3 regions of the Mesorhizobium sp. M1088 genome follow, and region 1 is predicted to be linked to each of the others. Evidence: predicted binding sites of a transcription regulator. Region 1 holds the regulator's gene; each other region holds the start of a gene.

Region 1 (10,236 bases):
CGTAGGTAAAGACGCCGGCGGTGTTGTAGAGCGAACCGATATCGATGACGTCAGGTCCTACCGAACCACTTCGTATCTTGAATTCATGGGTTTTGCTGCCGAGTTCCAGCTTGGCCGTCGATGCCTGGGTTTTGCCGCCAAATTCCATTTTTGTCGCAGGTTCGGTCATAGCAAACTCCTTTTTGTTTCCTCAGGCCGGCAAAGGCAAAATATCTGAACCCAACACGTCAAAAGCATCGGAATACGCACATTTGCGCCCGCAATTGAATCTGCGCGGCAGATTAGGCCAAGACCCAATGTTGCACTGCGAAACACACCTTTCAATGCCAATCTTCTTGGGCCAGTTTGCTAATCGATTTGATCAGCGATCCGCGCCAGGCTTTCCTCGCGGCCAAGCACGGCAAGCACATCAAAGACACCTGGCGAGGTACTTTTGCCGGTGAGCGCGGCGCGCAAAGGTTGGGCCACGGCGCCGAGTTTATAGCCGGCGGCCTGCGCATAGTCGCGGATCGCGGCTTCGGCTGAGGCGGCAGACCACCCCGAAACCGTGGCTAGTGCCGCATGAGCGCCCCGCAGGATCGCGCGTGCCTCACCGCTGAGCAGCGCCGCCGCCTTCTCGTCGACCGGCAGCGGCCGTTCGACGAAAAGGAATGCAGCCCCTTCAACAAGTTCGACCAGCGTTTTGGCGCGCTCCTTCAGGCCCGGCAACGCGGCAAGCAGTTGCGCCCTGCGTCTGTCGTCGAGGCGAGCGGCGATTGCCGGGCCGCCTTCTAGATAGGGCAGAGTGGCGATGAAGATGTCGAGCAGCGCCGCGTCGTTCATCCGGCGCATATGCACGCCGTTAAGCGCCTCGAGCTTGGCGAAGTCGAAACGGGCGGCGCCCTTGTTGACGTCGCCAATGTCGAACCATGTAATCATGTCGGCGATCGACATGATCTCATCGTCGCCGTGGCTCCAGCCAAGCCTCGCCAGATAGTTGAGCAGCGCCTCCGGCAGGTAGCCCATGGCGCGATAGGCTTCGACGCCAAGCGCACCGTGCCGCTTCGACAGCTTGGCGCCGTCGGCACCGTGGATCAACGGGATATGCGACATCGACGGCACCTCCCAGCCCATGGCCTGATAGATTACGGTCTGGCGTGCGGCGTTGGTCAAATGATCGTCGCCGCGGATGATGTGGGTAATGCCCATGTCGTGATCGTCGACGACGACGGCATGCATGTAGGTGGGATTGCCGTCCGAGCGCAGAATAATGAAATCGTCGAGATCCTTGTTGGGAAAGCGCACGTCGCCCTGGACGCGGTCATGCACCACCGTCTCGCCGTCTGTCGGCGCCTTGATGCGGATCGCCCCCTTGGCGCCGGGCGGCGCCTCCGACGGGTCGCGGTCGCGCCAGCGCCCATCATAGCGGGGCGGAAGCCCCTTGGCTCGCGCTGCCTCGCGCATCGCCTCCAGCTCCGCCGGCGTCGCGTAGCAGTAATAGGCCTTGCCCGAGCGCACCAGCTCCTCGGCCACCTCGCGATGGCGCGGCGCGCGCTCGAACTGCGAGACAGGTGCGCCGTCCCAGGTGAGTCCGAGCCAGGAAAGTCCGTCGAGAATGGCTGCCGTCGCCGCATCGGTGGAGCGCTCGCGGTCGGTGTCCTCGATGCGCAGCAGCATCGTGCCGCCCGTGTGCTTGGCATACAGCCAGTTGAACAGCGCCGTGCGCGCGCCGCCAATGTGCAGATAGCCGGTGGGCGAGGGGGCAAAACGGGTGACGACCTTATCGGGCATGGAACTCTCAGGCGGGCGAAGGAAGTGGGTTTGCGGACTTTCGCGCGTTGCGCGTTCATGTAGCATAGGAGGTAGAGGGCGCAAGGGGCAGACCCGATGGCTGTGCGAGGCCGTGGTGCGGGCGAGGGCGAGGACGTTGGCAGCGACGTCAGCGAACGCTTGCTGTTTGCCGCTCCCCCGCCTGTCCTGCCGGCACCGGCATTGCTACCTGCTCCGCGCTTCGATGCTCCGTCGCTGCCGGCCAGCGACCCAGCAGCGGTTCTCGGGCCCGCGGGCGAGCCCATCGTACGCCTGCCCAGGCGTTTCCGCCTCCCGTCACCGTCCCGTATCCGCAACAGCGTAACCACGGCGGCCGGTCTGGAACTCGACCGCGGCATCGCCTTCCTGCTGGTGCCGGTGTTCCTCGCATGCGGGGTGGTCGTTTATTTCGGGCTGTCGGTGGAGCCGGCCTTTCCACAGCCGATCGCAATCGCGCTCCTCGCGACCCTTTGTGCCGTCGCCTCGCGGTCATGGCCCAGGACGCGCCTGTGCTTCATGGTGGCGCTGCTCTGCGCGCTTGGCGTACTTGCCGCCAAGTTCGAGACATGGCGTGTCGGAACGCATATGCTCGGCTCCGAAATCTCGACGCGGCTGACGGGTCGCGTCGTATCGTACGAGCCCATGGCGAGCGGCCGCATCAGGCTGACAATCGATGTGATCTCAACCGCCAGGCCGACACTGCGCTACATGCCGGAACGGGTCCGCGTTTCGGCGATGAAGATACCGGCTGAGCTGACCGCCGGTTCCGAGATCACCGGCTATGTGCGGCTGCTGCCGCCGACCGGCCCGGTGCGGCCCGACAGCTATGATTTCTCCTTCGACAGCTATTTCGCCGGTATCGGCGGCAGCGGCTTTTTTCTCGGCAATCCGAAAATCGTGTCGTCGGACAGCATGCCGCTTGCCGCGCAGCTTTCTTCCGCGATCGAAGACGCGCGTGAATCCATCGCCGACCATATCCGCAGCCGCATCGGCGGTGCCGAGGGCGAGATTGCTGCTGCGCTGATCGTCGGCGTGCGCGCCGGCATTCCCGAGGAGATCAACGAAGCGATGCGGCGCACCGGCATCTACCACATCATCTCCATCTCGGGGCTGCATATGGCGTTGGTCGCCGGCACCATCATGGCGCTGCTGCGGGGTGCCTTCGCGCTGTTTCCCGATTTCTCATCGCGACGGCCGGTCAAGAAATATGCCGCGGCCGCCGCGCTTTTTTCGATTGCGGCCTACCTCGTCTTTTCCGGCATTGTCGTGGCGGCCGAACGCAGCTTCATCATGCTGGCGGTGATGCTTATCGCCGTGCTGTTCGACCGGGCCGCGCTCACCATGCGCAACCTGGCGATCTCGGCCATCGCGGTCATCCTGGTGTCGCCGCACGAGGTGGTCGGTCCGAGTTTCCAGATGTCCTTCGCCGCGACGGCGGCCCTTGTCGGCGCCTATGCAGGCTGGTCCGATTACCGCGCCGGCAGGGCCACCACGCCGCCGCCGCGGCAGTCGCCGCTACGCTTTGCCACTCGAAAGGTCCTGCTGGGCATGTGCGGTCTGGCGATGACCTCGATCATTGCAGGGAGCGCCACGGCGCTTTTCGCCATATGGCATTTCCAGCGCGTGGCGCCGCTCAGCCTGTTCGCCAATCTGGCCATCATGCCCATCGTCTCACTGGTCGTCATGCCCTTCGCCGTTCTCAGCGCGCTGGCGATGCCGTTCGGTGCGGATGGCCCTTTTCTCTATGTCATGGGCAAGGGGCTGACGGCGATGATCGCCCTGTCCGGGTGGATCTCGGAGCGCTCGCCGATCGATGCGGTCGGGCTGATTTCGCTGAGATCCGTCCTTCTGGTGACGATCGCCCTCGTCATTGCCAGCATGGCGACGACGTGGTTGCGGCTGGCGGCACTTCCTTTTGCGCTCGCCGGCTTGCTGACGACAACGCAGACACGCATACCCGACGTATTGGTCTCGGAGGACGCACGGCTGGTCGCGCTGCCGATCGGCAGCGGTGAACTCGCGGTCAACCGGGCACGCCCGAATGAGTTCACCATCGACAACTGGAAACGCGCGCTCACATCAGAGGCTATCGTCACGCCGGAAACACCTGGAAAGAACGACCCGCAATTCGACATTGCCGATCCGGCCGACCTACCGCCGGGCATGCCGTTCATTTGCACGGACGGCCTCTGCCTTGCCAGGCATCCATCCGGCGCGATCATCGCGCAAGCCAAGGACCGCGATACTGCGCGGCCAGCCTGCGCCTTTGCCAGCTTGATCGTCATCGACGACGCCACCGCCCATAACCCCTGCTACTACGACCGGCTGGTCCTCGTCGTCACCAAACGGCAACTGGCGCGCGCGGGAAGTGCCGCCGTCTATTTCGATCCACAAGCGGCAACACGCGCCGAGATCCGCTTCGCCGTCGAAAAATCATACCGGCCCTGGCACGTGCAGCGGAAATTTTCACGCGCGGCACGGGGCCTGCCGCCATACCGCCGGGCCGACAACCCCAAAGCCGGCGCCAAGGGCGGAGCTCAGTAGCGGCGGATCAGTCCGACGAGCTTGCCCTGCACCTTGACCCTGTCTGGTCCGAAGATGCGCGTCTCGTAGGCCGGATTGGCGGCTTCCAGGGCGATCGAGGCGCCCTTGCGGCGGAACCGCTTCAGCGTCGCTTCCTCCTCGTCGACCAGTGCCACCACGATCTCACCGGGGCTCGCCGTATCGGCATTGCGGATGATCACCGTGTCGCCGTCGAAAATGCCGGCCTCGATCATCGAATCGCCTTTGACCTCGAGCGCATAATGCTCGCCGCCCATGATCATATCCGGCGGCACCGAAATCGAATGCGTCTGGTGCTGGATGGCGTCGATCGGCACACCGGCAGCGATGCGGCCCATCACCGGGATCGAAACGGCGGCGACGACATCGTCGTCATTTCCGGCTGCGGGCACGCGCGACGATGTCGGCTTGCCTTGCCGAGGGGCGCCTTGCCCAAGACTACCCTGGATGACACTCGGCGAGAACTTGCGTGCCGCATTGAGGCCGGGGGCGATCGAGTCAGGCAGGCGTAGCACCTCCAGCGCACGGGCCCGGTTGGGCAAACGGCGAATGAAGCCGCGCTCCTCCAGCGCCGTAATCAGCCGGTGGATTCCGGATTTGGAAGCCAGGTCGAGCGCTTCCTTCATCTCGTCGAATGAAGGCGGGATACCGCTTTCCTTCAACCTTTCGTGGATGAACATAAGCAGTTCGTGTTGTTTGCGTGTCAGCATAGCGACCCCCAACAGAATCAGAAAAACAAACCCAGAACAAACACTATCTGTTCCAGTTGTGTTCCGCAACTGTTTAAAGTTTAATGAATGCGTTAAGGCTCGGGAAACAAACGACGTCCCCTACCGGCGTACCGCATTTTCACCGCCGCGAGCCTCATCGCCTTGATTCTGCTTTCGTTTGCGCCCTTCTGGCCTCCTAGAAGGCGGCACTGGCATCGGCCGTCGGTCGGCAAAAGGCACGGAATTGAACCCGTATCGACTGTGCGGTTTGGTCAATGCACCGTGAACGAAACGAACTCAAAACGCCAACCTCGGGTTAAGTCCCGGTTTCCACCGCCTGGTCAGGCTGCTTCTCGCCGGTGGAGCCTTGCTGCGCGCAACCAAGTAATGGAAGAACAGTCGATGCGTGTCCGGCGTTGCGTTGGATCTTGGGGGAGCAGACAAATCATGACAGGAATTCCCGATCTCGTGGCCATAAAGGCGATGGATGCCGCGGATCCGCTGCGCGCGATGCGCGACCGCTTTGTGTTGCCGCAAGGAGTGATCTATCTCGACGGCAATTCGCTAGGAGCTGCTTCACGTGCCGCTTTCGATGAACTGCACAAGGCCGCGACCGAAGAATGGTCGCATGATCTCATCCGCGCATGGAACACGGCCGGCTGGTTCAACATGCCGCTTGAACTTGGCGACCAGCTCGGGCGCCTGATCGGGGCCGCGGCCGGCCAGACAGTGGTCTGCGACACGACATCGGTCAATATCTACAAGCTGCTGCACGCCGCCATGGCCATGCGACCGGAGCGGCAGGTCATCGTCGCCGAGGGCGATAGTTTTCCGACGGACCTCTACATGGCCGAGGGTGTGGTTTCGACGCGAAAAGATACGCTGCTGCGCCTCTCGGGAGTCGACGCGCCGACCATCGAAGAGCTGATCGACGAACGCACCGCTGTGGTGCTGGTCAACCACGTCAACTATAAGTCGGGCGAACTGCGCGACATGCCGGCGCTGACGCGCAGGGCTCAGGAAGCCGGGGCGATGATCGTCTGGGATCTCTGCCACACCGCCGGCGCGATGCCAGTCGAACTCGACAAGGCAAACGCCGATTTTGCCGTTGGCTGCACCTACAAATATCTGAATGGCGGCCCGGGCGCGCCTGCCTTCATCTATGCGGCTGAGCGGCATCTTTCCGACATCCAGCAGCCGCTCACCGGCTGGTGGGGCCATGCACGGCCCTTCGCCTTCGAGCCAGGCTATGCGGCCGGCACCGGCATCCGCCGGTTTCTGTGCGGCACGCAGCCGGTCTTGTCGATGCGCACGCTGAAGGGCGCGCTCGACATCTGGAACGATGTCGACATGACGGCGGTGCGCAAGAAGAGCATCGCGCTGGCGGATCTGTTCATCGAGCTTGTCGAGGCAAAGTGCGGCACTTACGGGCTCACGCTCGAAAGCACGCGCGATGGGGAAAAACGCGGCAGCCAGATTTCATTCATGCATGAGCATGGCTACCAGGTCATGCGCGCGCTGATCGAACGTGGCGTGATCGGCGATTTTCGCGCGCCATCGACCATGCGCTTCGGCTTCACCCCGCTCTATGTCGGCTATGCCGATGTCTGGCAGGCCGCCAAAGTGCTTGAGGACATCCTGCACACCGGTGCGTGGAAGGATGCGCGCTTCGCCATCAAAGCAGCTGTCACTTGAGATTGATGCGAGAGCTGGAATCGTGAGGCTGGCGACGACGCGCCGCGCGATGCTTACGGCTACGCTGCAGGGCCATATGCCAGGGAGGGCGCAGGGTGTTCGAACGTCACATTGCCGATTGGGACAACGCCTATGCCAACAGCGCCAACATAGCCGGCAGCGATCGCTGGCCGGCGGCCTGGATCGAGCCCGCGCGGGTTTTCCGCGACGTGCTTTCGACCGAGGGCAGGGCGCGGCTCGACATGGCCTATGGCGACAATCCACGCAACCGGCTCGATCTTTTCCTGCCGGCCATCAAGCCCAAGGGACTCGTGGTGTTCGTTCATGGCGGCTACTGGATGGAATTCGACAAGAATTTCTGGTCGCATCTTGCCGCTGGCCCTGTTGATCGCGGCTATGCGGTGGCGATGCCGTCCTACACGCTCTGTCCGCAGATACGCATTGGCGGCATCGTCAAGGAAGTCGGCGCGGCGATCGGCAAGGCGGCGGCGATCGTTGCAGGGCCGCTGATGCTGACCGGGCACTCGGCCGGCGGCCATCTTGTTAGCCGGATGGTTACGGCGACGACGCCGCTGGCGCCCGAAGTCGTCCGGCGCGTTCGTCATGTAGTGTCGATCTCGGGGGTGCACGATTTGCGCCCGATCATGCGCACCGGCATGAACGAGACGCTGGCGATCGATGAGGCCGAGGCGCAGGCCGAAAGCCCGGTGCTGCTGCGCCCGATGGACAAGGCCCGCCTGACCTGCTGGGCCGGCGGCGGCGAGCGCGCTGAATTCCTGCGTCAGAGCGCGTTGCTGGCCAACATCTGGATCGGCCTGGGTACCGCGACCAGCTCGGTGGTCGAGCCTGACCGGCATCATTTCAACATCATCGACGGTTTGGCCGATCCAGACCATCCGCTGACCCGGACCTTGATTTCGGAGTGAGGCAGGTTCAGCGTAGCATCAGTACGTCGCAGGGGGAGCCCGCCGCCGCGGCAGGCGCGAACGGCGCGCGAACGATCAGCCCGTCGGCATCGGCCAGCATTTTCAGCATCGAGGAGTCCTGGATGCCGAACGGCGTCGCCACGAGCGTACCGGCGTCATCAATGACAACAGCCCGCACATAATCTTGCCTGAGATCGTTGGCCGGCATGGCGGCACCGAGCCGTGCCCGACGTATATCCTGCTGAAAGGCGCGGCCGCCGAGCCGCGCCAGCAGCGGCTTCAGGAAGAGCTGAGTGCAGACCAGGCTTGCCACCGGATTGCCGGGCAGGCCGATGCAGCGAATGTCTCCCAGCCGCCCGAACATCAGTGGCTTGCCCGGCCGCATGGCGATCTTCCAGAAATCGAGCGTCATGCCTTGCCCGGTCAGCACCTCATGGACGAAGTCGTGGTCACCGACCGAGGCACCGCCCAGCGTGACGATGACGTTCGCGCCAGCCTTCACGGCCTTTTCAACCAGCGCAGCGATCGCCTCCCTGCGGTCCGGCGCGATGCCAAGGTCGAGCGCGCGCGCACCGACCGACTGTGCGGCAGCGGCGACACCATAGGCGTTGGAGGAGATGATCTGGTCGGGGCCAAGATCGCTGCCCGGCGGCAGCAATTCGTCGCCGGTGGCGATGATGGCGACCAGCGGCCGTTTGACCACGCGCACCTCGGGGTGATTGGCCGATGCCGCCAGCGATAAGGCCGCCGGGTCGAGCAGGCGGCCTTTGGGCAGCAGGACATCGCCCTTGGCGAAATCGAGCCCGAGGCGGCGGATGTTGCGCCCCTGCACCGTCGGTTCCGTCACTTCGACGCTGCTGCCACCGAGATCGCGGGCGTTCTCCTGGATGACGATAGTGTCGGCGCCTTCGGGAAGCGGTGCGCCGGTAAAGATGCGCACGGCCTGCCGCTGCTGCACCGTTCCGGCAAAGCCGCGTCCGGCCGGCGCCATGCCGACCACCGAAAGCCTTGCCGGTACGGACGCGATATCGGCCGCCCGCACGGCATAGCCGTCCATGGCGGAGGCGTTGAACGGCGGCTGGGTGCGGAGCGCCACAACCGGCTCCGCCAGCACGCGGTCGGCGGCATCCAGCAGTGCGACGCGTTCGCCCGGCAGCGCTGCTGCGCCGTCCAGCAGGCGCTCGAGCGCCTCGGCAACTGGGACCAGCGCCATTATCGGCCTGCCTCGGTGGCCCCGTCTCCGGTGATCTTGTAGTCGCCGGATTTGCCGCCGGTCTTTTCGACCAGCCTGATGCCGGAGATGACCATGGCGCGGTCGACCGCCTTGGCCATGTCGTAGATGGTCAGGCAAGCGACCGAGACGGCACTCAGAGCCTCCATCTCAACGCCGGTCTTGCCGGTGACGCGGGTCAATGCTGTCACCTTCAGGCCGGGCAGCGCGGCGTCCGCCTCGATATCGACAGATATCCTGGTCAGCAGCAGCGGATGGCAAAGCGGGATCAGTTCATGCGTCTTCTTGGCCGCCATGATGCCGGCAATGCGCGCGGTGCCCAGCACGTCGCCCTTCTTGGCGTCGCCGGCGAGGATCATGTCCAGCGTCTCGGGCCGCATCGCGACAAAGCCTTCTGCGACTGCCGTGCGCACCGTCACAGCCTTGTCGCCGACATCGACCATGTTGGCTTCGCCCTGCGCGCCAAGATGGGTGAGGGTGGCCGCCATCCCTCAAACGGCCTCTGCCGGCGCCTTGCCCGTCAACAGCAGGCGCGTTGCCGCGGCCACGTCCTGCTGGCGCATCAGGCTCTCGCCGACCAGGAAAGTCGCAATTCCGCTCTGCTCCAGCCGGCGGCAATCGTCGTGCGAAAAGATACCGCTCTCGCTGACCAGATGGCGGTCGGCCGGCACCATCGCTGCCAGCCGCTCCGAGGTCTGCAGGCTGGTTTCGAAGGTCCGGAGATTGCGGTTGTTGATACCGATCAGTCGCGACGACAGCTGCAGCGCGCGTTCCATTTCAGCCTCGTCATGCACTTCGACTAGCGCGTCCATGCCGAGCCCGAACGCTGTCGCTTCGAGTTCTCTTGCCAACTCGTCGTCGACGCTGGCCATGATGATCAGGATGGCATCGGCACCCCATGCCCTGGCCTCGTAGACCTGATAGGGGTCGAACAGGAAATCCTTGCGCAGGGCAGGCAGCTCGACGGCAGCGCGCGCAGTGGTGAGGAATTCGGGCGCGCCTTGGAAGGAGGGTGCGTCGGTCAGCACCGAAAGGCAGGCGGCACCGCCCTTCGCATAGGCCCTGGCCAGCGCCGGCGGATCAAAATCGGCGCGGATCAGGCCTTTGGATGGGCTAGCCTTCTTGATTTCGGCAATCAGCGCGAACCTGCCGGATTTGCGCTTTGCTTCAAGGGCGGAAAGAAAGCCGCGCGGCGCGTCGGCATCCGTCGCCCGTGCCTTGATCTCAGCCAGCGGCACGCGCGCCTTGGCCGCCGTGATCTCGTCGCGCTTGTAAGCCTCGATCTTGCGCAGGATGTCGGACATGGTTTAACCGTTCGAAATCT
Region 2 (10,236 bases), on a different contig from region 1:
TCGAGGCCGGGAGCGTCGACCAGGGCAATGCCCTCCGGCAGCTTTTCCCGCAGCAGCCGCCTGGGCAACAGGCCAAGGCCTTGGCCTCGACGAACCCAGTCGATCTGCAGCGCGCTGTCCTGAATCTCGGCGCCGACCATCAACCTGTGGCCGTCCTCGGCCAGGGCAGCCGCCAGCCGCCGGCGCGCGTCGCAGGGTTCAGGGCTGAGGACCCAGGGCATGGTCTTGACGTCGGCTTGCCGACTGGTGTTTTCGGCTGCGATGATGCCGAGGGGCTCGGTTCCGACAACGCCGTCTCCAGTTTTGGAATTGCTGCCGTCCAGGATGAAGGCGAGGTCGAGCTGTCCGCGCTTGTGCTGGTCGGCCAGCTCAAGACTCCAGCCGCTCTTCAGACGCAGCGAAACCTTCGGAAACCGCGCCACGGCATCAGCAATGGCGGCGGCCACGGCTTTGTCGCAAAGTCCATGCGCGAGGCCGAGCCGCAGCAGGCCCTCCGGCTCGTTGCCCTTGGCGAATGATCTCAGCGCGTCGACGGCGGCGAGAATGTCCTTGCCGCGTGCCAGCACCTCTACGCCGGCCGGGGTCAGTCGCGACGGCTTTAGCCGGCGGTCGAGCAATTCCGTGCCGAGCACCTCCTCCAGCCGCTGGATCTGGCGGGTGACGGCCGGCTGCGTCAACGGCAGGCGTCGAGCCACCTTCTGAATCGAACCCTCCTCGGCAAAGAGGGCCAGTGTTTTCAGTTCTTCAAGCACGACACACCCGAACATGTCACAGAAGCATAATTATGCTGAACATTATGAATTTGAAATCCGGTGGATGGCAAGCGATTTTCCTCTGGCAGGACCCAGCCGGAAAGGAACGACGATGAAGGCGATCGAATTGCAGAGCCCGGGCGGCCTCGAGAACCTCAGAATGATCGAGCGGCCGATGCCTGAGCCAGGGCGCCAGGAGATGATTGTGAAGGTCAAGGCGACGGCGCTGAACTACCGCGATGCCGAGATCGTCCGCGGCAGCTATCACACGAAGTTTGCCTTGCCGCTGGTGCCGCTGTCGGACGGCGTCGGCGAAGTCGTTGCCATCGGCGCCGAGGTCAGCCGGTTCAAGATCGGCGACCGGGTCTGCGCCACGTTCTGGCAGCGCTGGGTCGGCGGCAGTTTCGCCATGGCCGAGCCCTCCTATCAACGCGGCGGCCCGATCGACGGGCTGCTCAGCGAATTTGCCCGGCTCGACGAACAGGCGGCGGTGCTGGCGCCGGCCAATCTGAGCGACCTCGAGGCGGCGACGCTGCCATGCGCCGGCGTGACGGCATGGCATGCGCTGTTTACGGAGGGCAGCGTCAAACCCGGCGACACCGTGCTTTGCCTCGGCACCGGCGGCGTTTCGCTGTTTGCGGTGCAGTTCGCCGCCGCTGCCGGGGCGCGCGTCATCGTGACGTCGAGCAGCGACGAGAAGCTTGCGCGGGCAAAGCAACTTGGCGCGCAGGACGGCGTGAACTATCGCAGCGTCCCCGATTGGGCATCGGCCGTGCTGGGATTGACGGATGGCCGCGGCGCCGACCATATCATCGAGGTTGGCGGACCGCAGAGTTTTGCACAATCGCTGAGGGCAGCGGCGCGCGGCGCCCAGATCAACGTCATCGGCTATCTCGGCGGCAGTGACGGCGCCATCAACCCGCTCGACATCTTCCGCCGGCAGGTCAGGGCGCGAGGCATACCGGTGGGCTCACGCGAATCCTTTGAAGAGATGAACCGCGCTATCGCCGTCAACCGTTTGAAACCGGTGATCGACCGGGTCGTGCCATGGAGCCGGGCCGCCGAAGCCTTTCGGTACCTTGAACACGGCTCTCCCTTCGGCAAGGTCGTGCTCGATCATACCCAATGAGTCCGCCTGATGAGCCTGGTGCAATGAGTCGCGAGACCGCGGTCAGGGCAGGCGGTTGGCCCGTTGTAGCGCCTGCTGCGTCTGCTCGTCGGTCAGGCCCTGCAGGAAATCGTCCATCTCTTGGTCGATGAGCCCGGCGCGGCGGGCGACAACATACCAGGCACCGGCGAGGATCAGATCCGGGTCGGTGCCGATGCCGTTCATGTAGAGCTTGGCGAGACGGTTCTGGGCGGCGACATTGCCGCCCTCGGCGGCCTGCTTCATCCAGTTGAAGCCGGATTTCAGGTCGCGGGCGCCGCCGCGCCCCTCGATCATCCAGGTTGCGAGATCGATCTGTGCCGTGTCGTAGTTCTGCCGCGCGGCCTGTGCCAGCAGGCCGCGGGCGCGGACATCGTCGCGCGGCTTGCCGCCGGCGCCATTGGCGTAGACCTGTGCCATCGCATATTGTGCGTCGGCAAGCCCGGTCGCGGCAGCGCGCTCGTAATAGGATACGGCTTTGGCAATACCGGCATCGCCGGGCTCCTGTTCGACCATCAGCTGCGCAAAATTGAACTGCGCCAGGCGGTTGCCGGCCTCGGCTGCGGCCTGCATCAGCGCATAGGCCTCCTTCTCGTCCTTTTTGACGTAGCGGCCGTCGAGCAGCATCAGCGCATACTGGAATTGCGATTCCGGGACGCCCTGCTCGGCGGCAAGCGCATACCACTTCGCCGCCCCTGCCGCGTCGACCGGCACGCCGAGGCCGCGCGACAATATCTCGGCCACCAGCGTCTGTGCCGCCGGATCGCCGTTTTGAGCGCGCGAAAGCGCAAGGTTGTAGGCCGTTTTGTAGAGCCCGCGCTGAAAGGCGCCGTAGGCAGCATCGGACGGCTTTGCGCCGAAGCGGTCGGGGTTGATGGTGTCGGCCGACGGCAACGGGGCGGTGGTGGCGGGCTGCGGCAATTGTGCGGCGATCGGCTTGTCGGCAGGTTCGCTGGAATCCGGCCTGGGCTGCGGCAGAGGAACGGGTTCCGCCGCTATCGCCTGCGTCACGGCCGTTGCGAGAAAGGCGCTGAAAAGGATTTTCCGCGAGAGCACGTCAGTCCTCGAAGCGCGGCGCGGTTTCGTCGAGCAGCGCGTTGGCGGCGGCAACCGCCATCTTCGGATCGACGCCGTCGGCAAAAACGGCGCTGGACAGCGCCACGAATTCAGCGCCGGTGGCGGCGACCGCTTCCACCGAGGCAAGATCCGATCCGGCCATGACGATGCAGGGGATCTGGATGACGTCCGCCCACCATTGCCCGAGCGACAGGTTGCGCGGGTGCGGCTCAGGCTTGTTGTCGTAGCCGAAACGGCCGAAGAAAATGTAATCAGGCCTGACCTCGCCGAGTTCCAGCGCATCGTCGCGGGTCTTGGCGCCGCCGGTGCCGACCATCATCCTGGCCTGGAAGTGTTGGATCGTTTCGGCGAGCTCGTCCTTGCCGACCTCGACATGAATGCCGTCGGCCTGGACGCGGCCGGCGATGCGGGTGTCGCCGGCAATGATGACGGCAATGCCGGCCGCTTGCGCCACCGGCACGATCTGCTCGGCAAAGGCTTGGAAAGAGGCCTCGTCCATACCGTTTTCCGGCAGGATAAGCGAGGCGACGTCACCGCCCTCGAAGGCCGCGGCGATGCGCTCGGCCGGCACGTTCGGCGGCGCGATCAGCACGATACGGCAGCGGTTGGGCGGCGTTGCGTCATTCATTGGTGTTCGGTCCCGGTTATCGCCTATGCCGGGCGAAGATGGTTGCATTGCGGCATAGAGCAAAGTGCGGGGATTGAACAGGCGGCAGGGGGATCACGATTGCCGTCAACGATTTTATGGGGCTCGGCGCATGGCTGCCGTTGGCCGAAATTCTCCCCGCCGGTCGCTTGCGGCCCCTACGCAGGCACCTTCGATTTCCACAGCGACCAGCCGAGATTCATGCCGGCGGCGGCGACCAGGATGGCGGCGGCGCCGACGATCTGCGCCGGATGCAGCCGGTGGCCGAAGGCGACGACGTCGACGAGGATGGCGACGACTGGGTAGATGAAGGACAGCGATCCCTGCAGATGCGTCGGCAGCTTCTGGATGGCGCCGTACATGAGGATGTACATCAGACCGGTATGGACGATGCCGAGTGTCGCCAGCATGACCCAGCTCCGCGCATCGACGGGAAGGTGGGTGAGATTGGCGAAGGGTGCCAGCATGAGAACGCCGACGCAGACCTGGATCAGGGCGATCAGGTGCGGCGGCGTGCCTTTGAGCTTCTTGGTGACGATAGCCGCAACGGCCCAGAAGAAAGCCGCGGCCAGCGCCATCGCAATGCCGGTAAAGTAATCCGTACCATGATCGCCTGCATCGGGCGCGGCCTGCACGATCAGCAGCATGCCGGCGAAGGCGATGCCGAGCCAGGTCAGCTTGGTCATCGTCAGCCGTTCGGAGAAGAAGAGCGCGCCAAAACCCACCAGCATGAAGGGCTGCGTGTTGTAAACGGCCGTGGCGATCGAGATCGACGCGCGGGAAAACGCGCTGAACAGCAACAGCCAGTTGATAACGATGGCAGCACCGCCGAGCGCCGCGATCGTGACGATGCGAAGCGACAGCCTGCCGCGCAGCAGCCCAAGCGCCGCGCAGATGATCAGTAGCGTTACCGCACCGAAAGCACAGCGCCAGAACACCACGTCCATGATGGGCTGGCCGGAAAGGACGACGAACCAGCCGATCGTGCCGAGGATCGCCATCGCCGCCGTCATTTCGATCGTGCCGCGTACCGTGCTGTCCATGGGTGCTCCTGAAACTCGTTGAGATTTTATAATCCCACAGCGGATCGGGTCTTTCCAGGACTTCTAGCTGGTGATATGCAGGGCAAACCTAATTAAATTAGGTAAGAATCGGCTTTTTCTTGGAATTGTAAAATGCTGGACGAGCTCGATAGAAAGCTCCTCGATATCCTGGTCAAGGATTCACGGACCTCGCTGAAGGAACTGGCGCTGCAGGTCGGGTTGTCGTCACCAAGCGTTTCGGAGCGGCTTCGGCGGCTAGAGGATCGCGGCGTCATCCGCGCGTTCACCATCGACATCGATCCGCAGGCGCTCGGCTACGCCTTGCAGGCGATCGTTCGCATCCGGCCATTGCCGGGCAAGCTGCACATCGTCCAGAAGCTGATCGAGGAAATCCCGGAATTCGGCGAATGCGACAAGGTGACGGGCGATGACTGCTTCGTTGCCCGGCTGTTCGTCCGCTCGATCGGCGAGCTCGACGGGATTCTCGACCGCATCGCCGACAAGGCCGAAACCAGCACCGCCATCATCAAGGCGCAGCCGATCCGGAGACGCCCGCCGCCGCTCGACATGCCAAACATGTGACGGATTTCGGTCGCGTGGCCCACATATTTGCGGTCGCGGTCTGGCCATTTCTGGTTTATTCCAGAGATCACTTTCCCTCCAGCGTCCCTTCCCCATGTCAGGCCTGCTCGTCGATCCCTGGTTCTATGCCGCGGCCATTCCGGCCGTCATCCTCGTCGGCCTGTCGAAAGGCGGCTTCGGCGGCGCCGTCGGCTTTGTCGGCGTGCCGTTGATGGCGCTGACCATGCCGCCGGTTCAGGCTGCCGCAATTCTTCTGCCAATTCTGTGCCTGATGGACATTGTCTCGGTGTGGACGTGGTGGGGCATCTTCGACCGCAAGATGCTGGCCGACATGATGCCGGGCGCCGTGATCGGCATTGCCCTTGGCTGGCTGACGGCGGCACTTGTAACCGAAGAGATGGTGCGGCTGATCGTCGGCGCGGTTGCCCTGATCTTCGTGCTGCGCTGGCTCTATTTGCAGCTCCGCCACGGTGCCGGCCACGCGGCGGAGCCCAACCGCGTCGCCGCGGGCTTCTGGGGAACCGTTGCCGGGTTCACCAGCTTCGTCGCCCATGTCGGCGGCCCGCCTTTTCAGGTCTATGCGCTGCCGATCAGGCTCGATCCGAAGGTGCTGTCGGGCACCGCGGCGATCTTTTTCGCCGTCACCAATGCGCTGAAGCTCATCCCCTATTTCGCGCTCGGCCAGTTCGACACCACCAATTTGACCGCATCGGCGGTGCTGATGCCGCTGGCGCCGCTGTCGACCATCGCCGGCGCCTGGCTGGTGCGGCGGATGCGGCCGGAGCTGTTCTATCCCTTCACCTATGCGACCGTAGCGGTCGTCGCGGTCAAGCTTCTGTGGGACGGCATCGCCGGCCTCCTGTAAGACGGCGGCCCCATTCGGCCGCCGCCGGATATCCTTACACCTCAGGCGGCACTCGGCAGCAACTGCCGCGTCCTGCCAAGCGCCAGGGCAATGCCGGTTGCCAGTATGAGCGCCATGCAGCCCAGAATGGTGATGTCGTGCAGCGTCGGCTTCAGCACCATGTCCGCGATGATCACCAGCATCACCGAATAGTCGAAGCGCGCGGCGCTGAGGACGCGCTGGCCCTGGGCAAGCACCGCCGGCGTCACACCCTCCTTGGCGATCATGCCTGCCATGCGGTCGGCAGTCGGCTTGAAGATGAACATGCCGATGCAGAAGGTCGTCGCATAACCGGCAAGGCCGATCAGCACCCACAGATCGGAAAAGCCGACCCAGAAGCCGCACATGATGAGGCCGAAAAGCAATGTCAGCATCGACATCGGCGCGAAGAACCGGTTGCCGAGCTCGCCGGTGGCGCGCATCGCCTGCAGCATGCCTTCGACGTTCCCGGCGCGGTCGGCGCGTACCGCGAGCAGCATCAGCGTGAAGCCGCCGCCGACCCAGAGGATCGCCGAGACGATATGCAGAAATTTAACGGCCGAGTACCAGTCCATTATTCGCTCCTTGAGAGATTTGATGATTTGCCGGAGCGCAAGGTTTGCTCCGCCTCGTTGCGAGGAGCGGGCGTTTACCGCGGCGCCTGTTTCGGAACGATGTCGCGCGGCGAGCGGATCTGTTTCGATATGTCGGTCACGATCTGGAGGAAACATGGCGCAAGCGCGTCGCCCCGACTTTCCAGCCGGTAGTGGGAACGGGTGCCGTGGCCAGTCAGCTGTGCTGTTACGGCACAGATGCTGGGCGCTTGATCGAAAAATATGCCCTGCGTTAAGGCTTCGTTAAGCTTTACAGGCGTTTACTATGTCCATCCAGTGATCTGGATTCTTACCGAGTGGTTGGAGCCACTTTGTTTGACGCCTCCCTGTTAAACTCCTGAGAGCCGCCTTATCCGCGGCTCTTTTTTTGTCCGCCGGCATGGGCGTCCTTCCGGCTAAATGCGTCCGTTAACCGTTTGTTAAACATGTGCTTGCCTTCGCTGGCAGCGAAGCGCATTTTCAAGCTTCAGTCGTTTAGGCTGCCGGATATGGCGGCCAAGAGCCGAATCGGCCGGCTGTCAGGCAAGTGCAGGGGCGTAGCGATGAACGAGCCTTCGAAGGCGAGCGCGAAAACCATCAAGCTGGCGGAGCGCCGGGTTTTCTCCCAATCCTTCAAGCCGCTCTATCAGGAAGGCATGGGCCTGGTCGAGCAGGCGGCCGAATATCTCGACGGCAAGGGCCGCGCCGAGGCCAAGAAGCTGTCGAGGCTGGCGGCGACGCTTTATGCGGCCGAATCGATGCGGCTGACCACCAGGCTGATGCAGGTCGCCTCGTGGCTGCTTTTGCAGCGGGCGGCGAATTCCGGCGAGATGACCCGCGATCAGGTGGCCTCAGAAAAATCCAAGGTGCGTCTCGACACTGCCTCGGCGCATGACGAGGCGCCCGGCTGGGCCGAGCTGCCGAAGGATTTCATCGACCTCGTCAACCGTTCGCTGCGGCTGCAGGCGCTGGTGCGCCGGATGGACGAGGAGATCTATGGCGGCCTTGCCGAGGTGCCGCCGTCGAGCCGTCGCCTCAATCCGGTCTCCGACCAGATCACGCTGCTCAACACGGCTTTCGCCCGCGGCTGAGAGACCGTTTCATAATTCTACTCCGGCGGCCATCTAGACTAACCGCGAAGGGATGGGCTCGCGATCATCAGGCGGGGAGAATCACGCAGCAGCAGGCGCGATCCGACCTCCACGATAGACCTGATCGCTGGGAGCAGCTCCTGCCCCAATGACGTCAGCTCATACTCCACGGTCGGCGGCGATGTCGGCATCACGTGGCGTGCGAGGACGCCACGCTCCTCGAGATCGCGCAACCTGGCGGTCAGCACCTTCGCCGAAATGGCTGGGATATCGCGGCGCAATTCGGAGAACCGGCGCGGGCCGTCGCTCAAGGACCAGAGCACCTCGGGTGTCCAGCACCCGCCAAGCAGCGCCATGCACCTCGACATGGGGCAGCCGGGAAGCGCCTTCACCTTCGTTCGCATCCTGAGGACCATCGCGCATCTTCCATGAGAGTTTCCAGTTGGTTACCGGAAAATGATGGTAACTACAAGATACGTGGTTTCCGATGGTAACGAGAGCCGCTATCTGAGGCTCTCAATCCATCCAACCACGAAATGGACAGAACGATGTACGCAATAACTGGAGCAACAGGGCAGCTTGGCCGTCTCGTGATCGACGCGCTGCTGAAGACAGTTCCGGCCAGCCGGATCGTTGCGGCGGTTCGTGATCCGGCAAAGGGCCAGCGATCTTGTCCAACGCGGCGTAGTCGTGCGGGAGGCGGACTATGATCGTCCCGACACGCTCCCGATGGCGCTGGCCGGCGTCGATAGACTGCTGCTGATTTCCTCGACCGAAGTCAGCGGCCGCTTGCCGCAGCATCGGTCAGTGATCAAGGCCGCCCAACGGGTGGGGGTTTCGCTGATCGCTTACACAAGCATGCTGCATGCGGACACGTCTCCCGCGAGGCTCGCGGTCGAACATCGGCAGACGGAGGAGGTCATCGCGGCCTCCGGCCTACGCGCCGTCATCCTGCGCAACGGCTGGTACACCGAGAACCATCTGATGGCGCTCCCGGCGGCTCTGGAGCACGGCGCCTTCATCGGCGCCGCAAATGAGGGGCGCTTCTCGTCCGCGGCGCGGCAGGATTATGCCGAGGCCGCGGCCGTGGTGCTGACGAGCGAGGATCAAGCAGGGAGGATTTACGAGCTCGCGGCGGACCAAGCCTTCACGCTCGCCGAGCTTGCGGCGAAGGTCTCGCGGCAATCGGGCAAGGCGATCGCCTACAACGACCTTGCCGGGGCGGCCTATGAGGGTCTGTTGACGGGCGCCGGGCTGCCCGCCGATCTCGCCGCTATCCTGGCCGATGCCGACATTGCAGCCTCACGCGGAGCGTTGTTCGATGACGGCGGCGCCATGAGCCGGCTGATCGGTCGACCGACAACGCCACTGGAGAGCGTCGTTGCGGCAGCATTGCGCGGTTGAAACCGAGATGGCTGTCACATCCGCCAAAGGATCAGAGGACCGTCTGTCGCTCGCGCCAACAGTTATTCAAACGACTAGACTAGCGCAGCCTTCTGCGCTTCCGGTGCTCGCGTACTTATGTACGCTCCGCTCCGGTTCTCGAAAACCACGCTATCTGTCTCGCCAGAGCGAATTCTCAAACATTCTCTAGACCAGACTCGGTTGCTGTTTCTGGTTTGTTTCACATTTCGCTGGCATCGCTGTCCCCCGAAGGTAGACTTGACGGATGGGGGAAGCGATTCGCATCATCGGCATCGATCCGGGGCTGAGGCGCACCGGCTGGGGCATCGTCGAGAGCCTCGGCAATTCGCTGCGCTTCGTCGCTTCCGGCACGGTGCGGTCCGACGACAAGGCCGCCCTGGCGGTGCGTCTTTGCCAGTTGTATGACGGGCTCGCCGAGGTCCTGCATGCCGCGATGCCGCAGGAGGCGGCGGTCGAGCAAACTTTCGTCAACAAGGACGCCGCAGCGACGCTGAAACTCGGCCAGGCACGCGGCATCGCCATGCTGGTGCCGGCGCGTGCCGGCCTTGTCGTTGCCGAATATGCGCCAAACGCCGTCAAGAAGGCGGTGATCGGCGTCGGCCATGGCGACAAGAAGCAGATCCACATGATGGTCAAGGTGCTGATGCCGAAGGCGACTTTCGACAGCGATGACGCCGCCGACGCGCTGGCCATCGCCATCTGTCACGCGCATCACCGGCAGAGCATCGCTTACAGGATGGCGGCGCTGGCCGGATAAGTATGTTCTTGACTTGTTCTCCAGTGGGCAATAAGTAATACCAACGAGGTATTACCATGCGCGTTACCACCAAGGGCCAAGTGACCATCCCGAAGGAAATACGGGATCATCTGGGTATCGGCCCGGGCTCGGAGGTGGAGTTCGTCCCCACCGAGGACGGGGCTCGTGTTATTGCGGTCGACGAAAACATGCCGGAGGAGGAAGCCTCGCGCAGATTCAGCCAGATGCTCGGCCGTATGG
Region 3 (10,236 bases), on a different contig from region 1:
GCAGCCTCCTGCCGTTTGACCCAAACGCAATTGCCACATGGCAGCACGTTCTTAGAGCGGTTCCGGTTCTCTTGGAACCGGTAACTCGCTCTAACTATCTGTTTTGCCGCATTTATGCGGACGCCAAATGACTCCATTTGGCGGCAAAATCCTCTAGCCGATACGTACGCGGCGCGTCACCTGGCCATTGCTTTCCCAGTATGTGTGTTTCTTGGCTATCAAGGGATCGTCCATCGCCGGTTGAATCTGTCCCGTGGTGCTGACCGCGCGCGAGGTTACCGTGTGTTCTCCAGGAGAGGGATTTGCCCAAGCCAGGGACCAAATTTTCCAGGCGTGTTCGGCCTCCTCACTGTGGTCAATGGTCGCTGGTGTCCAAGGCCCTTGATCGATTTGCACTTCGACCCGGTCGATCGGCGCCCCCCAGGCTGCCCCAACGATGCGGTAATCTGAATCTTTCCGGGTAACCTTCGCAGGCGCGGACTTTATCAGCGCCCGCCCGACTGACGTCTCGGCCCATACGGTCTCGCCGTTGTGGTCCTCCTCCCGGATGGTGACATAGTCACGGGCCATCAGAAGGCTCATGAACCGCGTATCGCGAACCTCGATGCGCTTTAGCCACTTGACGTTGGCAATCCCGTACCAGCCTGGCGCAATGAGCCGTACCGGGAAGCCATTGGGCGCCGGCAAGGCGGCCCCGTTCATTTCATAGCAGAGGAGATTGTCGGGGTTCATCGCGTCGGCGAGCGACATGCTGCGAGCGAAGTTCTGCTGCATCTTGACGTCGCGTATCGGGATCTCGCCCGTGTCGGTACCGAAAAAGACGACCTCGATGCCCTTCTCCAGAACGCCGGCTTCCTCGAGGATCGGGGCGAGCGGCGTCCCTGCCCAGCGAGCATTGCCGATGCCGCCGGTGAAAAAGGGAAACCCGTGGTTGCCCGAGCATTCCACCGTGAAAACGACCTCCTGCCGCGGTCGCGCCCTGATGTCGGCGAGCGTTAACTCGAGGGGCTTCTTGACCAGGCCTCCGATCTCCATCGACCATGTCTTCTCGTCGATCGTTGGTCGGTTGAAATGCGAGATGCTGAAGAACTTGTCGTTTGGCGTTATCCAGCTATCCAAATCCTCCCAGACAAGCTGCTTCTGGATACCCGCCGGATTGGGATTTTCGGTCGGCTGATCCAGCCATCGAATAACTTCCTCGTTCGGCCGTGTTGGAAAAGCGTAAGCCCGGCGCGAGGTATAGAGAGCAGCAATTGCGGCAAGAGCCGCGCTTCCTTGAACAAGAAGTTCTCTGCGCTGAAAATCAGGCATGTTGTTTACCTCCCAGTTGATCCGGAACGGGCTGCAACGTGCCTTAGGCCGTAGCCTGATCACGGATAGGCGACACAATGTGAGGTCTGCCCACCCGGAAGTATCCGGGTAGGTCAGATAATCACCGACGCAAGTCAAGCATGTGAAGCGTTGCACGAAACGCCAGCTCGCGTTTCGCACGCTAAGAGTGCGCCTTTGAGAAGGAACTGTCCACAACTTGGACGGGACATGATGATGATTGCAGCATTCCATACCGATTTCCGGTCCCGCCAAAATCGTTGCTGCTCGGATCGCTGACGAACGCCCGCTTCTGGGTCATTTCCGGACTTTCGCAGGTTTCTCGTCGAACCGGTGTTTCCTGCCGGCCCATGGGTTGGCCGTGCGGCCGGCACCGCCCTGGTCGCTTGGGGCGGCGCAACGCTTTTGGTCTGACGACCAGGGCCGCCTCGAATGTCGCATTTGCAGGAGGAGGCGGGCCCGGGCGGCACATCAGAACCAATCTGCATAACGAGGTGGCCAGCAAGCAGGCCGCCCGGCTCGGGCGCGGCTGAATCAATCACACGTGAACCATTCGCCGACCGAGCGGGGACACCCTAATTGGTGGTGACTTGCGTCACCGCCACGCCGGTTATCCTGCCGTTCCCGGCTGTGTAGGTGAGCGTCTGCGTGACCGTGGCGTCCTTCTGGTCGGGAGACGAAGCAGGATAAGAGGCGGCGAAGCCGAAATGGCCGTAACGATCGGGCTTGGCGGCGCCAAATTTCGCGGCCACGTCGCTCAGCGGCGCTCCGACGCCGGGCGTATCGAGTTCAATAGCTGTCAGGCTGGCAGGCGCGCCGGCGCATCCTTCCGGCACCTTGCCTTCCGTGTTCGGCTGCAGGGCGACGGACAGGACACCGTCGTCGGAGCCACCCATCTCGCCGGATACGAACCAGAAGATCGACGGCGATCCGCCGGCGTCGGGGCCGGCATAGCAAAGCCAGTGGCGTGAATCTCCGGCGTCACCTTCATCGTGCATCGCTCCGCCGAAGGCTTTTTCGACATCGGCAAGCGTGGTTTCCTCAAGCTTTATCTCCAGCGGCCCAGCTTTGACCTGCTTGAATAGCGGGCTGGCCAGCGGCGAGTTGATATCGCCCAGGGATGGAATCGCCCGATCCGGGTTGAGCGGCTTGGCCAGCGTCGTTGCATTGGTCACCAGTCCGGCAACGATGAGTGCGAAATATCCGGCGTTCTGTCCCATGCCGATCTCCTGTCGTTCGAGGTGAAGGCGGAAGGATTTGCGAGCGGGTGCTACCCTGTCTGGCTGATACCCAAACCGGTGCACGACCAACTGGACCGAAGATAAATTCACAAGTCCGCAGCCTTCAACCTCATTCCGGCGACTTGGCAACCAAAGTGTAATCGAGGCTCACAATTCCTTTTCGGCCAGCTCGCGAAACGCGTCGGGAACCGATCGCCGCAGTCCGAGGGCGACCGAGGCGTAGCCGACCGCCTCCCAGCCGAAGCGGTCGCGGATCTTGTCGACGGCGCGATCCGCGGTCCAGCGCGCCGCGCCCTTGCTGGTGCCGGGGCGGCGGCGATCGTCGTCGAGCCCGAGCGGCAGTTCCAGTTGCAGGCCGGCATGCTGCTCCAGATGCGATACGGCGATCGCCAGCAGCGAGATTGTCTTTTCGTGCGGATGGTCGATGAGCACCTTGCGCACCAGCGCCTCGGCGATCTCGGCCAGCATGGCGGTTGCCGATATCGGCTGGTCGAGCGTGATCGAGCGCGTCACCGAGCGCAAATCGGCAAAGCGGACGCGAACCGTCACCGTGCGGCCGGGCCGGGATTTCGCCCGCAATCTTGTGGCGACCCTGTCGGCCAGATGCAGCAAAGCCGGCACGAAGACTTCCTCGTCGGCCGGTTTTCGGCCAAGCGCCGACTGCGCACCCGCCGAGCGCGCCCGGCGCTGCGTCTCGAGCTTGCGCGGATCGCGGTTCCACGCCAGCGCGTTGAGTTTCTCTCCCGCCGCCGACCCGAGCAGGCGCTCAAGCGCCCCACCATTGGTCTTCGCCAGCTCGCCGATGGTGTTGACGCCGATGCCGGCCAGCCGCTGCCTGGTGACCGGGCCGACGCCCCACATCAGCTCGACCGGCAGGTGGTGCAGGAACTCCAGCTCGTGGCGCGGATCGACCACCACCAGCCCGTCCGGTTTTGCGACCTGTGAGGCAATCTTGGCCAGATGCTTGGTGCGGGCTACGCCGACCGAGATCGGCAGGCCGAGCTCGGCCCGCACGCGGCGGCGGATCTTGCCGGCGATCTCGGCCGGCGAGCCGAACAAATGGGTGCAGCCGGCGACGTCGGCAAAGGCCTCGTCGATCGAAATGCGCTCGACCACCGGCGTGAAATCGCCAAGCACCTTGATTGCCGCATCGCCCAGCCGCTGATAGTCCTTGAAACGGCCGCCGACGAAGACGAGTTGCGGGCAGAGTTCCCGCGCCCGCCGTCCCGGCATACCGCCGCGCACGCCGAACGCCTTGGCTTCATAGGATGCGGCAAGCACTACCCCGCCGCCGACGGCAATCGGCTTGCCGCGCAAGGCCGGGTCGAGCAACTGTTCGACCGAGGCATAGAAGGCATCCAGATCCGCGTGGAGGATGTTGGCTTCCATCCGGCCCGTTCGCCCGCGGCGGTTCGAACGCCGCATTGTCTCGAGTTGTGATGAGAACATAAAGAGAACATTTTGGGTGGATTGTCAAGCAGCGCGGAGGCCGCCGCAGATGACGAGCGCGCGGCAAATGTTCAGCCGCGCAGCCGATCGCGGGCCTGCATCAGCGCGAATCCCAACAGGTTCTCGCCGCGCCACAGCAGCGGGTTCACCGCCCTCTCGTCATCCGCCGCAAGGCCGATACCCCACACCCGGTCGACAGGGCTCGCCTCGACCAGCACCCGGTCATGCGTCGACAACAGATATTCGCGCAGCGCCGCGTTCTGACGGAACTTCTGAAAGCTCCCTTCAGTCACGATGCGATATTTGTCTGCATCCCATTTGGTGCCATCGAAGCCGCTCACCTGGCGGCCAAGCTGCTTTGCCTGCTTGGGGCTCGCCGCCCTGAGGATTTGTGTTGCCGTCGGAGCATCACCGAACAGTCGTGCCTTCCCGGCCATCATCCAGTGTTCGGCAGTCGGATAGCTCAGGCCATCGACGGTAAAGGGCGCATGCCACCACTGGCTGAAGCACGACGTGGTTATGCGGCCGTCCTTAGACGGCTGATGGCCCCAGAAGAACAGGAACTTCTGCCGGGGCTTTGCGCGAAAGGTTTTCTCAAGCCAGGTTCGGTCGTAAATCATGGGCGGATGGGGCAGGGCGAAAGGCCGGCTTGTCAATGCTCCATCCAGAGTGGGTAGCGAAGATGAGCGGTCGGCGCTGAATGCGATGAAATGCTGATCTACAGCGCCATCTTGTAGCCGAGATGACTGGCGGTGAAGCCGAGGCGCTCGTAAAAAGCGTGCGCCTCCCGTCGACCTTTGTCCGTGGTGAGCTGGACGAAGCTGCAATTGCGCGAACGGCATGTTTCAATCGCCCATTCGATCATCAGCTTGCCGACGCCGCGCGAGCGCCATTGCCGGGCGACGCGAACGCCTTCGATCTGGCCGCGCCAGGCGCCTTTTCTCGAAATGCCTGGAAGGAAGCTGAGCTGCAGCGTTCCGACCACTTGCCCGGCGTTGACGGCGACGGCCAGCAACTGGTTGGGATCGGTATCGATTGCGCTGAAGGCATCGAGGTAGGATGGCGCGAGCGGCGTGGACGGGTCTTCCCGGTTCGCGCCGAGCACGTCGTCGGCAAGCATTGCAACAATTGCCGGCAGGTCGGGCGCCTGCGCGCGACGGAACTTGATCTCGCTCATCGCGCGGAGACATACGGCGCGGTGTCGGCGATCGCAATATCCGTTTTGACTTGCAAGGGAGGCCCGCGCGCCTTCAGGTGGCCTCGAGCGCCCAGAGGCGGTGGCCGTAGCGGCGGAAGAAGCGGGCGAAGAGGCGCTGCTGCCTGGCGCGGGTGAGGTCGGCGGCGCGCCTTTCCTGTCGCCAGTGCGGCATGTTGCGGAACATCGACAGGAAGCGGGCGGCATCCTCGAGTGCCTCCTCGGCCGACTGCGCCGGGCGGATCGCCGCCAGGAACAGAGCGCGGCTCGGCTTCATCTGGTCAATCGCCGCCTTGCGGTGGCGATGACCCTGGCGTGCCTTGCGGATGCCGTCCTGGCGGATGGCCGCGAAAGCGGCAAGCATGGCCGGGCTGTCGCCGCTATAGCCGCAGGCATGGGCGAACTGGGCTGGGTCCATCGTCATTCCCTTGCTGCCGGCCGGCCGCGGTTCTGTTGCTCGCGCCGATTCCAGTCCGCACCACGTATAAGCATAACTCAAATAATTGAACAAGTGAAACTTTCACGTTGATGTAAGCGGAACCGACTCGACTCCGCCCCGAAATCCGATAATGTTGCGAACAAAGCAGGAACAATGATGGGGATGACCATGGCATTGGCAGGCAAGGAAGCGACGATCGCCGATGTTGTCTCGATTGCCGTCGAATGCATCGACTGCGGCCGCAACAGGTGGTGGAAGCCGGCCGAGCTCAAGCGGCATGGGGTGATGCCGGAGACACCGCTGGCCGCACTTTCGGGGCGCCTGATCTGCAAGGCCTGCCGGGCCGACGGCCTGCCGGGCGCCGCCGTCTCGATCCAGGCCGCCTTCATCGACGACCGGCAACGGACCCGCGCCGAGGCGCGCCTGCTCAATGGTCGAGAGCTGCAGTCGAGGCGGGCTTGAGGGGGACGGGGACGGTGTTCTTCCTTCTCCCCTTGTGGGAGAAGGTGGCCGAGCGAAGCTCGGTCGGATGAGGGGTGTTGGACGGATCGCGGAGTTGAAGACGTAGGGATTTAGACTAGAATCATCCAAATATTTTTAAACGCCGCGTTCCTTCCAGCACCCCTCATCCGGCTCGGCGCTGTGCGCCGATCCACCTTCTCCCACAAGGCGAGAAGGCAACAAGCCTCAATACCCCAGCAGTTCCTTGAGCGGGATGACGCGGAAGACGTTCTTGATGGCGTAGCGGTTGAAGGACAGCGTCTTGGGCGGGTTGTACTGTTCGACGATCAGCTCGGCGGCGGTGCGCTTGACCAGCTTCTTGATGAAGGCTTTGCCGTTTTGCTCGTTTTCCTCGGGCAGGGTCTCGATCACCACATGGTCGCCGGGCAACGCTTCGCGGCCGCCGCAATAGATCATCTCGCCGGGCTCGTAGCGCGGCACCATCGAATCGCTCAGCACGTGCAGCGCAAACACATTGCGCAGATGCCGGATTCCCGGCGGCCGCTGGACATAGCCGGCCGGCTGGCCGTTGAAGGTGAAGTCGCCATCGTCGCCGCCGACGGCGGTGCCGAGAAGCTGGATGTCCATCGGCCCGGCGGGCAGGGGGCCGGGATCGGTGACGATCTCGGCATCGGCGACCGGTCCGGCATCTTCGAGGAAAACGACCTCGCCCTTGCCGAGCGCCACCGGGTCGACGCGCAGGAAAGCGGCGGTCTTCAAAAGGTTCTCGGTCTTGGGCAGGTTGCGCCCGGTCTCCCAATTGCCGACGGCAGCGACGTCGGTGTCGTTGTGCTCGGCAATGTGACGCATCACCAGGCCGCGCTGCTTGCGCGCCCGGCGGATCGCCGCTCCGACCTTGATCGACAGTGCAGTTTTCGCCATGGCTCCATCTGAGGCATAAGATTCGGTTTAGTCTATGCAAGAATCGCTTGCATTACGATTTGAGTTATGCTCTTATGTAGGCATGCACAAGTCGCTTCGCCAGCTTTCGGTCCTTGAATCCGCCGTTCAGCGCGCCGGCAGCGCTCGCCTGGAGGCGGTAGCGCAACCGATCGCCGAGGCCATGCATGTGCCAACCCTTTCCCCTTCGTCGCGGCTGTCCTCCTCCCCGGCCGGGACGATGCCCGAGGCTCGCGCCTCGGATCCGGCAGCGCAAGCGGCCGGAACGGCCGGAGCCGTTCCCCTCACGACTCCGGCCACGAATTGCCTGCCGGCCGGCAATGCGGAAGCCGCGGTTTCCTGCATCCGCACCGAAGACGGCACGGTCATCGCCTTCGACGAGCGGACGGGCAAGGCAGTGTCCGGCGCAACAAAGGCAGGCGGCCGAGATGAAGCTCGATCGCAGCAGACCACGCGAAGGCTGACCGGCTTTCGAGCCTGAGGCCGGCGAAGCCGGCGCCGCACACAACCATTTTTGCAGGGAATGAAACATCATGGCCGCCCGCTATTCCGCCTCGGAACTTGAACAAATCGAGAACTGGCTGATGAGCGGACTGTCGGCCGCGAAGATCGCCACCCGGTTGACCGCGCTGCGCGGCCGCCCGGCCTCGCGTGCAGCCATCATCGGCATCGTCGACCGCACCGCCCGTTTGCGCACCATCGGCCTTGCGAAATCCAAGGGCTGGTATGGCGGCCGGCTCGGAAATTCGGCGCCTGAGCCATCAAGCACTGCTGATCAGGCGGAGTCGGCTCCGAAGGCCGAGCCACGCTGCCGCCCGGCAAGGCTGTCGGCCAGGCTGGCGCCGCCGGCCTGGCAGCCGGGTCCGGCTCGGATCACCGGGACCGATGGCGCACCGCTCGAAATGCCGGCGCCGCGCCCGATCGCCGCCAGCGGCCGCCAGCCGCATTTCGCCGCCATGCGCTTCATCGATTGCCTGTTCGAGCGCTGCCGCGCGCCGCTCGACACGACGCCGCAGGAGGATGCGGAAAACGACGCTCCCGGCAGCCGGCCAGGTTTGGACATGCTGTGCTGCGGAATGCGCACGAATCCATCGAAAAGCTACTGCGCCTATCACGCGGCGCGCTTCCTGCGCACGCTGCCGGCCGAAGCGATTTGAGCCCGCTGCAATGAGGCTGGAAGTTAGCCAGAGCCCGACGACCAAAACCCAGGAGGACCGAGCCGATGAGCACCAAAACCGCCCAAAAGGTCAAAGCCAGGCCACCGAGATTGCCGAAAGGCGAGGCCGAGCAGGTGCGCATCCGCAAGGAGATCGGCCATGATTTCGCACTGAAGGACGATCGGTTCGGCCGCAAGCGGCTGGCGAAGGGGACGCAGGAAGGAGCGCGCCTCTATGAGGTCTCCAATGACGGCCACACAGCGGCCGGCGGCATCGTGCGGGTGCGCAACGTCGACCCGCTGAGCGGCCTCACCTCGCTGTCGCGCCAGCAGCGCGAGGCGGGCATGCGCTACCGCCAGGATTTCCGCAACTCGTCCGAGGCAACCGCCAAGCCGATGGCCTGGGCCGAGCGCGTCGACGGCGGCCGCACCGGCAGCGGCGTCGCCGAACACATCCTGTCCGCCGGCCGCGACCATGCCGAGGCCACCAGGGCGCTTGCCCACTGGGAGATCGCCGGCATCGTGCAAAAGGTCTGCTGTGCCGACGCAACGGTCAAGAGCCTGGCCGAACAGGCCGGCGAGCCGCGCGACGTGGTGGTGAAACTACTCAAGATCGGGCTCGACATATTGGCCGTGCATTACGGCATGATGCTGATGCGCAAGCCGAGGTGAGAAGCCCCGCCGATCCGGCCGGCACTACCGGCCGGATCGATCCGTCAACGACGGCAGACACGGATTCTTTCGATAATCCGGTGGTGATGACGCCAGTGCCTGATGACTTCGGTGTGGCAGCGCCGGTGGTACCGGTACCGGTAGCGCGGCGCGTAGTCCTCGTTATAGACATCATAGCGGTAACGGGGGACGTACTCATCGTCGTAATCGGAATACCGATGGTGGCGATAATAATAGTCGTCGTCATAGCCGTTGCCGATGCCGATCGTGACGCTGCCGCCGGCATTCGCCGGGCCGATCACGGAAGCCGCCGATGCGATGGCGATCACCGAGGCAAGCAGGAGCTTCTTCATAGCTACCTCCTTCTTTAACGTCCCTCTAATAGAAAAACCCCCGAGGGGCAGCCTCGTTCCATAGATTGGCAAGATGTAACGAACGGACGAGCCCGAAGTTTAGCGCCTGCTGGCGCGAAAACGCCGCTGGCTGCGCCGGGGTCGGATCGTCGACGCAGCGTGGCCGCTCCTCTCATCAAACAGCGGCAATCGCGCGTCAGTCCCGTCTTTTGCCGACGTCTGCCTACAGAACATGGCCCAATTCAAGCAAAACGAACGCGGTCGCACCCAGCACAGCGAGGGCGTAGGCCGCATAAAGAACAAGCAGCATTACCTCAAAGTCCCGGACGAAGCTTGCGGCAATCCTGGTCTCCTTAGGCTCCGTTTTCTCGATGCGGTCGGTTTCCAGCTCCTCCGTTGCCACGACGAGGCAAACAATTCTGTCGTTGTCGGCCGCCTGTAATATCCGTTCCGTCAAATCGACTGCAATCACTGGATCATCGGCCAACTGATCCCGCGATAGCCGGCTTTCAGTGACGGTCTGGATTTCACGCTTTCTCACGCACGCATAATTGCGTCGACTAAATTAGGTTCCACTAAAATAGATAGATTGCCTCGACCCGATCACGACGTGGTGAGGCGTGAGCCCAGTTGGGCGGGGAACTCCGCCTGAGGCCCCCATTTGCCGACCGTCGAGGCGAATCTCGATCGGCGCATCCTCCGATCAAACGGCGCGGGCTTCTTTATAGGCTGCTACGGTGCGCCATTGCTGGTAGGTCGCAATGCCAAAGCAGCCAAACTCTCATATCGCGAACGCAGCGCCGACGTCTTCGGTGCCGACCGGTTATGACGAAGATCGCATGCTTACTTATATCCGGCTGCTCGACGCTTCGGCGGAAGGAACGGACTGGCGCGAGGTCGCCCGCATCGTCCTGCATCTTGATCCGGAGCGGGAGCCGGAGAGGGCTTTCCGGGCGTGGGCGACACATCTGGCGCGTGCACGATGGATGACTAGGAAGCGG

What was found. Region 1 encodes LexA, which represses DNA repair genes until DNA is damaged. Its sites were predicted from a motif close to TGTTCNNNNTGTGTTCNG; they were not measured.
Region 2: a site for LexA is predicted at 9,424-9,441, ahead of ruvC (crossover junction endodeoxyribonuclease RuvC). Genes of this name have one in related genera too.
Region 3: a site for LexA is predicted at 4,012-4,029, ahead of dinB (DNA polymerase IV). Genes of this name have one in related genera too.

What each region holds. Positions count from the first base shown of each region.
Region 1 covers NZ_JAMYMO010000016.1:12,825-23,060, forward strand. Annotated here, with positions in the region: gene gltA (citrate synthase) at 1-169, opposite strand, end outside; gene gltX (glutamate--tRNA ligase) at 349-1,770, opposite strand; gene NKH49_RS19265 (ComEC/Rec2 family competence protein) at 1,867-4,332, shown strand; gene lexA (transcriptional repressor LexA) at 4,326-5,060, opposite strand; gene kynU (kynureninase) at 5,508-6,755, shown strand; gene NKH49_RS19280 (hormone-sensitive lipase) at 6,851-7,681, shown strand; gene NKH49_RS19285 (molybdopterin molybdotransferase MoeA) at 7,689-8,894, opposite strand; gene moaC (cyclic pyranopterin monophosphate synthase MoaC) at 8,894-9,400, opposite strand; gene trpC (indole-3-glycerol phosphate synthase TrpC) at 9,404-10,216, opposite strand; gene trpD (anthranilate phosphoribosyltransferase) at 10,220-10,236, opposite strand, start outside.
Region 2 covers NZ_JAMYMO010000005.1:216,499-226,734, forward strand. Annotated here, with positions in the region: gene NKH49_RS09150 (LysR family transcriptional regulator) at 1-752, opposite strand, end outside; gene NKH49_RS09155 (zinc-dependent alcohol dehydrogenase family protein) at 865-1,881, shown strand; gene NKH49_RS09160 (tetratricopeptide repeat protein) at 1,924-2,955, opposite strand; gene NKH49_RS09165 (thiamine phosphate synthase) at 2,957-3,604, opposite strand; gene NKH49_RS09170 (DMT family transporter) at 3,781-4,665, opposite strand; gene NKH49_RS09175 (Lrp/AsnC family transcriptional regulator) at 4,798-5,247, shown strand; gene NKH49_RS09180 (sulfite exporter TauE/SafE family protein) at 5,342-6,112, shown strand; gene NKH49_RS09185 (DUF2269 family protein) at 6,154-6,705, opposite strand; gene rcdA (protease adaptor protein RcdA) at 7,287-7,814, shown strand; gene NKH49_RS09195 (winged helix-turn-helix transcriptional regulator) at 7,853-8,170, opposite strand; gene NKH49_RS34915 (SDR family oxidoreductase) at 8,363-8,524, shown strand; gene NKH49_RS09200 (NAD(P)H-binding protein) at 8,460-9,218, shown strand; gene ruvC (crossover junction endodeoxyribonuclease RuvC) at 9,484-9,996, shown strand; gene NKH49_RS09210 (AbrB/MazE/SpoVT family DNA-binding domain-containing protein) at 10,053-10,236, shown strand, end outside.
Region 3 covers NZ_JAMYMO010000004.1:279,714-289,949, forward strand. Annotated here, with positions in the region: gene NKH49_RS07860 (sulfite oxidase) at 154-1,311, opposite strand; gene NKH49_RS07865 (hypothetical protein) at 1,905-2,549, opposite strand; gene dinB (DNA polymerase IV) at 2,718-3,959, opposite strand; gene ybiA (riboflavin biosynthesis intermediates N-glycosidase) at 4,091-4,639, opposite strand; gene NKH49_RS07880 (GNAT family N-acetyltransferase) at 4,738-5,196, opposite strand; gene NKH49_RS07885 (hypothetical protein) at 5,270-5,638, opposite strand; gene NKH49_RS07890 (hypothetical protein) at 5,816-6,115, shown strand; gene NKH49_RS07895 (XRE family transcriptional regulator) at 6,341-7,036, opposite strand; gene NKH49_RS07900 (hypothetical protein) at 7,119-7,535, shown strand; gene NKH49_RS07905 (high mobility group family protein) at 7,588-8,211, shown strand; gene NKH49_RS07910 (DUF6456 domain-containing protein) at 8,277-8,882, shown strand; gene NKH49_RS07915 (hypothetical protein) at 8,927-9,235, opposite strand; gene NKH49_RS07920 (hypothetical protein) at 9,459-9,776, opposite strand; gene NKH49_RS07925 (hypothetical protein) at 10,075-10,236, shown strand, end outside.